DNA from 2 places in the Acidaminococcus sp. HCP3S3_G9_1 genome. Region 1 is predicted to be linked to the other one. Evidence: predicted binding sites of a transcription regulator. Region 1 holds the regulator's gene; the other holds the start of a gene.
What was found. The regulator HrcA, encoded in region 1, represses chaperone genes, less so after heat shock. The targets are predictions, from matches to a motif close to TGTTAGCACTCNNNTNANNNGAGTGCTAACA.

Region 1 (4,552 bases):
GTCATCGCCGCCCAGATGGGTATCCCCGTTGGTGGATTTCACTTCGAACACCCCGTCGCCCAGTTCCAGGATGGACACATCGAAGGTGCCGCCGCCCAGGTCGTAAACCAGGATGGTGTGGTCGTCGGATTTATCGATGCCGTAAGCCAGAGCTGCAGCCGTGGGTTCGTTGATGATCCGTTTTACATCCAGCCCGGCGATCCGGCCTGCATCCTTGGTGGCCTGACGCTGGCTGTCGTTGAAGTAAGCCGGTACGGTGATGACGGCTTCGGTGACTTTTTCACCCAGATACCGTTCTGCATCGCCCTTCATCTTTTCCAGGATCATGGCGGAAATCTGTTCCGGAGTATAATCCTTGCCGTCAATGGTCACCGTGTATTTGGTGCCCATGTGCCGTTTGATGGAGCTGATGGTCCGTTCCGGGTTGGATACAGCCTGGCGTTTGGCCAGCTGGCCTACCAGTCTTTCCCCGTTTTTCGTAAAGCCAACCACGGAAGGAGTCAGCCGGCCGCCTTCCTGGGTGGTAATAACCGTAGGTTCGCCGCCTTCCATGACAGCGACTACGGAGTTGGTGGTCCCTAAGTCAATACCAATAATCTTAGACATAATGAATTCCTCCTGTACACTCTGGAATTATCAATCGTTCAAAACGTTGTTTTCAATCGTTGCGGACAACCCGTACCTTGGAATGACGGATTACGTCGTCACCGATCTTGTAGCCCTTTTCCAGGACCAGGTCGATGCTTTCATCCGGCAGATCCGGGTTGCTGCCCTGCATCACGGCTTCATGGATCTGAGGATCGAAAGGCTTGCCTTCCGCCGGGATTTCTTCGATGTGCAGGGTCTGGAGTGCCTTTTCAAACTGCTTGTGGATCATTTCCATGCCTTTTTGGATGGCCGCTCCGTCTTTGCTGGTTTCCAGACTGGCTTCCGCCCGTTCGAAATTGTCCAGCACCTTCAAAAATTCCCGGGCCACCTGTCCGGTTACATACCGGCCCAGACGTTCCCGTTCTTCGTTGTTCCGTTTCCGGAAGTTGTCAAAATCTGCCTGGAGCCGCAGGAGCCGGTTCTGCAGGTCAGCGATCTGCTGTTCCTGCTGGGCGATCTTTTCGTCCCTGGGATCGGGTTCTGCTGCTTTTTCGTCTTTGGTGTCAGCCTGGGCTGCTTCCGCTGCCTTGGCCTGTTCTGCGGTTTCTTCCGCCGCAGTCTGGGCCTGGGCCGCTTCCGCACCCTCTGCCTTCACGGTTTCCGGGTTCTTCTGCTGGTCCTTTTCCATTGGTCCTCCCCTACTTTTCATCCATTTTATTCATGACCACCCGCAGGTAGTTGTGAAGGTAATCCATGACGGAAATCACCTTCCGGTATTCCATACGGGTCGGTCCCAGGACCGCCAGGGTCCCCACCACCTGTCCGTTGAGACGGTAGGTGGCCTGGATCATGCTGCAGTCCTGGATGCCGGAAAATTTGTTCTCGCTGCCGATGGTCACCTTGAGACCGGAGTCCTTGTCGGCCATCAGCATGTCTTTCAGCATCTGCTCTTCCTCCAGCACGCTCAGCAGCTCCCGGATCCGTTCCGGATCCTTGAATTCCGGCTGGCTGAGCAGCTGTTTGGTGCCGCCCAGGTACATCTTGTTCTCCGACTGGCCGCTCCGCATCTGTCTGACCACCTGGATCAGAGAAGCATACAGGGCTTTGTCCCCAGCCAGGGCATCCCGGACGTCTTTCAGGATCTGGTCTGTGATATCGTTCAGCTTCATCCCATGGAGCTTGTTGGTGACTCTCTGGGCCAGGGTGTCCATTTCCAGGCGGCTCATGCCCGCCGGGATCTGGATCACACTGTTGTCCATCCGCCCGTCGTTGGCCACGATGCACAGGATGGCCTGGTGCTCGTTCAGGGGCAGGAAGCGGAGATAGGAAAATACGCTTTCACTGTCCTTGTTGGCCAGCACCACGGACACGTTCTTGCTCATCCGTGACAGGATCTTGGCGGTGGACTGGAAGATATCGTCGATGCTGTGGACCCGTTCCCGGAACCAGCTGTTGATCAGCGCCACATCATTGGGCGCCAGGGCATCGGGTTTGGCAATGGAATCCACATAGTACCGATAGGCAGCCGCCGACGGGACACGGCCCGCCGAAGTATGGGGCTGCTCCAGATAACCCAGCAGTTCCAGGTCGGACATTTCGTTCCGGATGGTTGCCGGGCTGATCCCCAGATTGTACTTCCTGGCGATGCTGCGAGATCCTACAGGCTCCGCCGTTTCGATATAGTCTTCAATGATCAGTTGAAGAATTTTTTTCTTGCGGTCACTCAGCACTGTAATCATCTCTCTTCTGGATTGTTAGCACTCTAATAATTGGAGTGCTAACATCTAAGTGTAAAGATACACCTCTTTAGTCAAATTGTCAATACTTTCCCTAAAAATATTTGCCTTTTTACAAAAATTCTTCAAAGGCCAGATTTCCGTACCGCATCCCCTGTTCCGTAAGGCGGATACGGTCCCCTTCCCGGGTGATCCAGCCCCGGTTCTGGCAATGGGCGAACCCTTCTTTATATATATGGAAGAAATCTTCTCCCGTCCGCAGTCGGAATTCTTCCAGGGACAGTCCCTTGGCGGTGCGCAGGTTCATGAACACCAGCTCTTCCCGCCGTTCCGTGGGAGTCAGTTCTTCCTGTTCCGGGACTTCTCCCCGGAGATAGACCATCAGATTCCGGGGATTGGTCTCCCGTTTCTTTCCGTCGAACCCGCAGGCAGCAGGACCGAAGGCCAGATAGGGATCGTAGTGCCAGTACACCTGGTTGTGCCGGGATTCCTGGCCGGGCCGGGCAAAATTGGAGATTTCGTACCTTTGGTACCCGGCTTTGGGCAGTTCTTCCATGAGCAGGTCGTACATGGCGCCGGTTTCCTCTTCCGAAGGCAGGGCCAGCTGCCCTTCCCGGATCTGTTTGGCCAGAAGGGTCCCCTCTTCCACCGTAAGACCGTAGACGGACACATGGTCCACCCCGGTTTGCAGCAGCCGTTCCAGGGAATCCCGGACAGATTCCACTGTCTGGCCAGGGTAACCGTAGATCAAATCGCCGCTGATCCGCCGGAACCCGGCCTGCCGGGCCAGGGCAATGGCTTCTTCCGCCTGCTCCGCCGTATGGATCCGTCCCATGGACGCCAGTTCAGACTGCTGGAAGGACTGGATTCCCAGGCTCAGCCGGTCGAACCCCAAAAACCGGTAAAACCGGAGCCGTTCCAGGTCCACCGTCCCCGGATTGGCCTCCAGGGTGGCTTCCGCCGGCTGCTGCCAGAAGCCCCGTTCCTTCAGGGCGGAAACAATGGCGGCCAGATTATCCAGAGGCAGCACACTGGGGGTGCCCCCGCCGAAATACACCGTAGCCCTGGGCGAAACCGGCAAAGCCGGCGTACAGGCGGAGATTTCCTCCACCAGACGCCGGACGCAGTCGTTCATGATATGGTCGTTGTAAATCTGATACGAAGCAAAATCACAGTAGGCACATTTATGGACGCAAAAAGGGATGTGCACATAAACCGCCTGGTACGATTCCCAGGGATGGGACATGGTGTTCTCCTTTGACCGTCTTATTTCCCCTTCTTCACATCTTCCAGCAGGGCCATCTTCATGGCGTAGTACCGGGGGCTCATGTCCAGGAAATGCATATGGGGGTTGCTGAAACGCTGTTCTTCGGGCCAGATTTCGTGGTCCAGCTGCTTCCGCACGTACCGGCGGATTTCTTCCAGGGACGGGGACGGGTGGAGGCGCTTGCCTTTTTCCAGCACCAGTTCCTGGAGTTCCCGGAAGGTACAGTCTTTGAAGCTCATCTTCTTCCAGGGCCGCTGGGTATCCACAAAGGGGAATTCGGCTCTTTCCCGGGGATCTTCGTCATGGAGGGTCAGGAGATCCGCAATGGCATGGCCGGTTTTGTCATACACTCTCCAGGCCCGTTTCCGGCCCGGGTTGGTGATCTTTTCAAAGGTTTCGGAGATCTTGATCTTGGGGATGATGGCTTTGTCCTTGTGTACAGCCACCAGCTTGTACACGGCCCCGAAGACCGGGTCGCTCTTGGCGGTGATCAGCCGTTCCCCCACCCCGAAGGAATCCACGCAGCCGCCCTGTTCCAGGATGGAGCTGATGGTGTATTCATCCAGGGAGTTGCTCATGACGATGATGGCATCGGTGAGCCCGGCATCGTCCAGCATCTTCCGGGCCTTTTTGGACAGGTAGGCCAGGTCCCCGGAGTCGATCCGGATCCCTTTCAGCCGTTTGCCCATGGGTTCCAGTACTTCCTTGGCCACCCGGATGGCGTTGGGCACCCCGGAATCCAGTACATCGTAGGTATCCACCAGCAGGATGGCGTTGTCCGGGTAGATTTCCGCGAACCGCTTGAAAGCGGTGTATTCGTCGTCATAGTACATGACCCAGCTGTGGGCCATGGTGCCGCTTACCGGGATGTTGAACATCTGGCCGGCCAGGACGGTGGCCGTGCTGTCAGCTCCGCCGATATAGGCGGCCCGGGCCCCGTATACGGCGGCGTCCATGTTGT
Region 2 (4,552 bases), on a different contig from region 1:
TGACGGCGCCTTCCAGGCCGGCGTTGTTGGCGATTTGCCGTACCGGTGCTTCAATGGCCCGTCTTACAATATCGATACCGGTCTTTTCATCACCGTCAGCCTTGGCTTCCAGTTCGTCCAGAACCGGCTGTACCTGCAGCAGAGCGGTGCCGCCGCCGGCCACAATGCCTTCAGCCACAGCAGCACGGGTGGCGTTCAGGGCATCTTCGATACGGAGTTTCTTGTCTTTCAGTTCGGTTTCGGTAGCAGCACCAACCTTGATCACGGCTACGCCGCCGGACAGTTTGGCCAGGCGTTCCTGGAGTTTTTCTTTGTCGAACTGGGAGGTGGTGGCAGGGATCTGAGCCTTGATGGAGGCGATCCGGTCAGCCACAGCCTGTTTGTCACCGCCGCCGTCAACGATGGTGGTCATGTCCTTGGTTACCCGTACCTGACCGGCAGTACCCAGGTCAGCCAGGGTAGCGCTGTCCAGTTTCCGGCCCACTTCTTCACTGATCACCGTAGCACCGGTGAGGGTGGCGATATCCTGGAGCATGGCCTTCCGGCGGTCACCGAAGCCAGGAGCCTTTACAGCCACAGCCTTGAAGGTGCCACGCAGACGGTTCACAACCAGGGTAGCCAGGGCTTCCCCTTCCACGTCTTCAGCAATGATCAGCAGTTCACGGCCCTGTTGTACAACCTTTTCCAGGACAGGCATAATGTCGTTGATCAGGGTGATCTTCCGGTCCGTAATGAATACGTACGGGTTGCTCATAACGGCTTCCATCTTGTCAGGATCCGTTACCATGTAGGGGGAGATGTACCCACGGTCGAACTGCATGCCTTTTACGGTTTCCAGGGAGGTGTCCATGGTCTTGGATTCTTCCACGGTGATTACGCCGTCGTTGCCCACTTTTTCCATGGCATCGGCGATCAGCCCGCCGATTTCTTCATCACCGGCGGAAATGGAGGCAACCTGTGCCTTTTCTTCCTTGGTGCTGACAGCCTTGGCGCTCTTCTTCAGTTCGTCAACCAGGGCATCGGTGGCTTTCTTGATCCCTTTCTTCAGGACCATGGGGTTGGCACCGGCCACCACGTTCTTCATCCCTTCATGGACGATGGACTGGGCCAGCACCGTAGCAGTGGTGGTACCGTCGCCGGCGATGTCGTTGGTCTTGGTGGCCACTTCACGGACCAGGGCGGCGCCCATGTTTTCAAACGGATCTTCCAGTTCAATATCCTTGGCAATGGTTACCCCATCGTTGGTGATGGTGGGAGAACCGAATTTCTTTTCCAGTACAACGTTCCGGCCTTTGGGCCCCAGGGTTACCTTTACGGCATCAGCCAGGGCATTGACACCCCGTTCCAGGCCACGGCGGGCATCTTCATCAAATTTAATCAGTTTAGCCATATTGATCGACTCCTTAATTCCAGATAATGTACGGTTTGGTATTTTCTACCAGATACGGGACGGAGGAAAGCTTTCAGTCTTCCACAACCGCCAGGATATCGCTGTCTCTCAGGATGATGTAGTCTTTCCCGTCCAGGGTTACATCACTGCCGGAGTATTTGGCGAATACCACCACATCCCCTGCCTTCACTTCGGAAGGGACCCGGGTGCCGTTTTCCAGGAGACGGCCGGTGCCTACGGCAACCACTTTGCCGGTCTGGGGTTTGTCTTTGTGAGCAGTATCCGGCAGGTAAATGCCGCTGCTGGTTTTTTCTTCTTGTACAATGGGTTCAACTACAACATGATCATCCAAAGGTTTTAACATCTTACGTATCCCCTTTCATTCTATGAGCAATGGGTTGTTTGCATTTTTTATTAGCACTCATTTCACTGGAGTGCTAACTACAGTATCTATAATAGCATGTTTCCAAAAAAAATCAAGCCCTTTGACTATTTTTTGTCAAAAGGCTTGAAAACTTTTTTCTCCAGGGTCCGGACCACCTGGTCGTACCGGTCCGGGTCGTGGGGCAAAAGGCAGCGGCTGCAGTCTTTGTTCCCATCTCCCAGCCGGGTGAAGTCCCCGCCGCAGTCCGGCACCAGGTACAGGGGGCAGTAGCAGAACAGGCAGTTGAACCGGTCCGGGTCCGCCCCTTTGTGGCAGGGAAAGAATTCGCACTGCCGGTGGGCAAAGAACTTGTACCGGCAGCTCATGGTTCCAACAGCTTCCCGTAGGACCGGGCCAGGCTGCCGAATTCGTCCATGGAAAGGGATTCCCCTCTCCGCTTCCCGTCGATGCCGGCCCCATCCAGCAGTTCCTTCACCTGGTCCGGGGTGATCCCCAGGGTCTTCAGGCAGTTGCTGAGCATTTTCCGCCGCTGGGAAAAGGCCGCCTTCACCACCTTGAAGAACAGCTTCGCCGGAACATCCACCGCCGGGTGCTCCCGTTTGTCGCAGACCACCACCATGGAATCCACCTTGGGGGCGGGCATAAAGTCCCGGGCGGGCACCGGTATGGCCAGCCGGGGCTGGGAATAATACTGGAGAGCCAGGGACAGAGGGCCGTAATCTTTCCCTCCCGGGGCAGCGATCATCCGCTCCGCCACTTCCTTCTGGACCATCACCACCAGCCTCTGAAGGGGCAGATCCTCTTCCAAAAGGGCGAAGATGATGGGGGTGGTGATGTAATAGGGCAGGTTGGCGGCCACAGTAAAGGGCCGGTGCTCCGTCACTTCCCCCAGGTCCACCTTCAGCACGTCCCCGGGGACGATTTCCACATTGTCATACCCTTCCAGGGTTTTGGCCAGGACGGGCAGCAGGGTCCGGTCGATCTCCACGCTTTTCACCTGGGCCCCGGTCTCTGCCAGGGCCTGGGTCAGGGTGCCGATTCCCGGGCCGATTTCCAGCACCAGGTCTCCGGGGCCCACCTGGGCTTCCCGGGCGATCCCCCGGACCACCTGTTCATTGATCAAAAAGTTCTGTCCGAACTTCTTCTTGGCCCGGAGGCCAAAAGTATCGAGGATGTACCGGGTCACGTCCCGGCTGGCGATCACTGGATGCAGCATGTCATTTCCCTTCCCCGTCGATTTCTGCCAGAGCGGCCTGGAATTCCTCCCGGGTCACTCCGTAATTGTTCAGCCGATGGACCATCTGCTTGGCGTTCCCGTAGCCGATGCCCAGGATGGCTCCCAGTCTGTCCCGCCGGGCCACCGCCTCCGGAGACCCTGACAGCCCGGAAACAAACAAGTCCCGAGAGGAAAATTCCTTTCGGGGCTCCATTTCCTGGAAACGGACCTTGGACAGGGCTTTCCGGATGGCCTCCGGTTGGGCCTGTTCAATGCCCACATCATGATGGGCCAGGGCCTCCGCCTTGGGCACAAAAGCCTGTCCGGCTTTGGGGAAGCGCTCCGTCAAGAATTTCCGGATCCGCTCTCCCGCGCCGTCGGGATCGGTCATGATGATGATCCCCCGTTTCCTGTAGGCTGCTTCGATCAGGGCCAGGGTATGGGGCGCCAGGGTGAATCCCCCGGTCTCGATGGTCTCAGCATCCACTGCCTTCTTCACCGCCACGGTGTCCATCTTGCCTTCTACTACCAGCACTTCTTTCAGCACGATTTTCTCCTGTCTTTTACTCCAAGAAATACACAGTCACATCCCGCCGGCCCCAGGAAATGGCATCGCCATAATCTTCCATGAACAGGTCGATGGTATTGCCGTTGATGGCGCCGCCGCAGTCCGCTGCCACAGCAAAGCCGTAGCCAGGGATGTACATCCGGGTGCCGTAGGGGATCACGTCCGGATCCACGGCCACCACCCCATGATAGGGGACCACGCCGGTGGAGGTGAGCCCTGTGCCGCTGCCTTCTGCCATGGTGTAGGCGGATGCTTCCACCGTCCGGGCAGAGCGGTAACGGACGAAACCACGGGAGGTTTCGATCATATTCAGGTTGTTCCCCGTACCCACTTCCACGATTTCAGGAACCGGTTCCGAGAGCACTTCCCGGTTCAGCTCCTGTCTTACGGTTTCGCTGCCCACCTTGATTTCCCGGTAGGTGACCTTTTCCTGCCCGTTTTGGCCGGGGGAGATCACATTCTGCCGGCCCCGGGGCAGGTTGTCATTGTTCCGCATCTCCACTTCATAGGGGATGTCCCGGGTTTCGGTGGTCAGTTTATTGGTGGGAGAAATAATGTGGATGGTCATGTCCGGGGTCACTTCCGTGTCCAGTCCCGGATAGACCTGGAATCCTTTGTAATCCACTCCCACGGCATTCAATACGTCTCGCACGGTTTTGCGTCCGATGGTGTATTCGGTGGTTCTTCCTGCTTTCCAAACTTTCACGGGCATGGCCCGGGTCACTTCGATGGTAGCTCCATCATTGAGTTTTTCCTCTTCGCCGACCAGTTCATATCCGTCGGCTTTCTGAAGAACAACACCGGCTTCTTCCAGGGCTCCCTGAACGGTCAGGGCTCTGGTCTGCAGGGTTATGGTCTGTCCGTCCACTTTGATGCTCACGGTTTTGGGCTGGGCCGCAAAGCCCACCAGGTTCACGCTGGCAGCCAGCAGCAGGCAGACAACAATCCACTTGTAGGGACGCTTAAAAGGTTGTGATTTTCGCAAAGTTTCGC

Region 2: a site for HrcA is predicted at 1,803-1,833, ahead of groES (co-chaperone GroES). Genes of this name have one in related genera too.

What each region holds. Positions count from the first base shown of each region.
Region 1 covers NZ_JBQKCH010000005.1:45,255-49,806, reverse strand. Annotated here, with positions in the region: gene dnaK (molecular chaperone DnaK) at 1-606, opposite strand, end outside; gene grpE (nucleotide exchange factor GrpE) at 659-1,276, opposite strand; gene hrcA (heat-inducible transcriptional repressor HrcA) at 1,287-2,327, opposite strand; gene hemW (radical SAM family heme chaperone HemW) at 2,437-3,570, opposite strand; gene ACTQY1_RS04770 (nicotinate phosphoribosyltransferase) at 3,591-4,552, opposite strand, start outside.
Region 2 covers NZ_JBQKCH010000010.1:21,111-25,662, reverse strand. Annotated here, with positions in the region: gene groL (chaperonin GroEL) at 1-1,390, opposite strand, end outside; gene groES (co-chaperone GroES) at 1,464-1,754, opposite strand; gene ACTQY1_RS07340 (cysteine-rich small domain-containing protein) at 1,880-2,140, opposite strand; gene rsmA (16S rRNA (adenine(1518)-N(6)/adenine(1519)-N(6))-dimethyltransferase RsmA) at 2,137-2,991, opposite strand; gene rnmV (ribonuclease M5) at 2,993-3,538, opposite strand; gene ACTQY1_RS07325 (G5 domain-containing protein) at 3,555-4,544, opposite strand.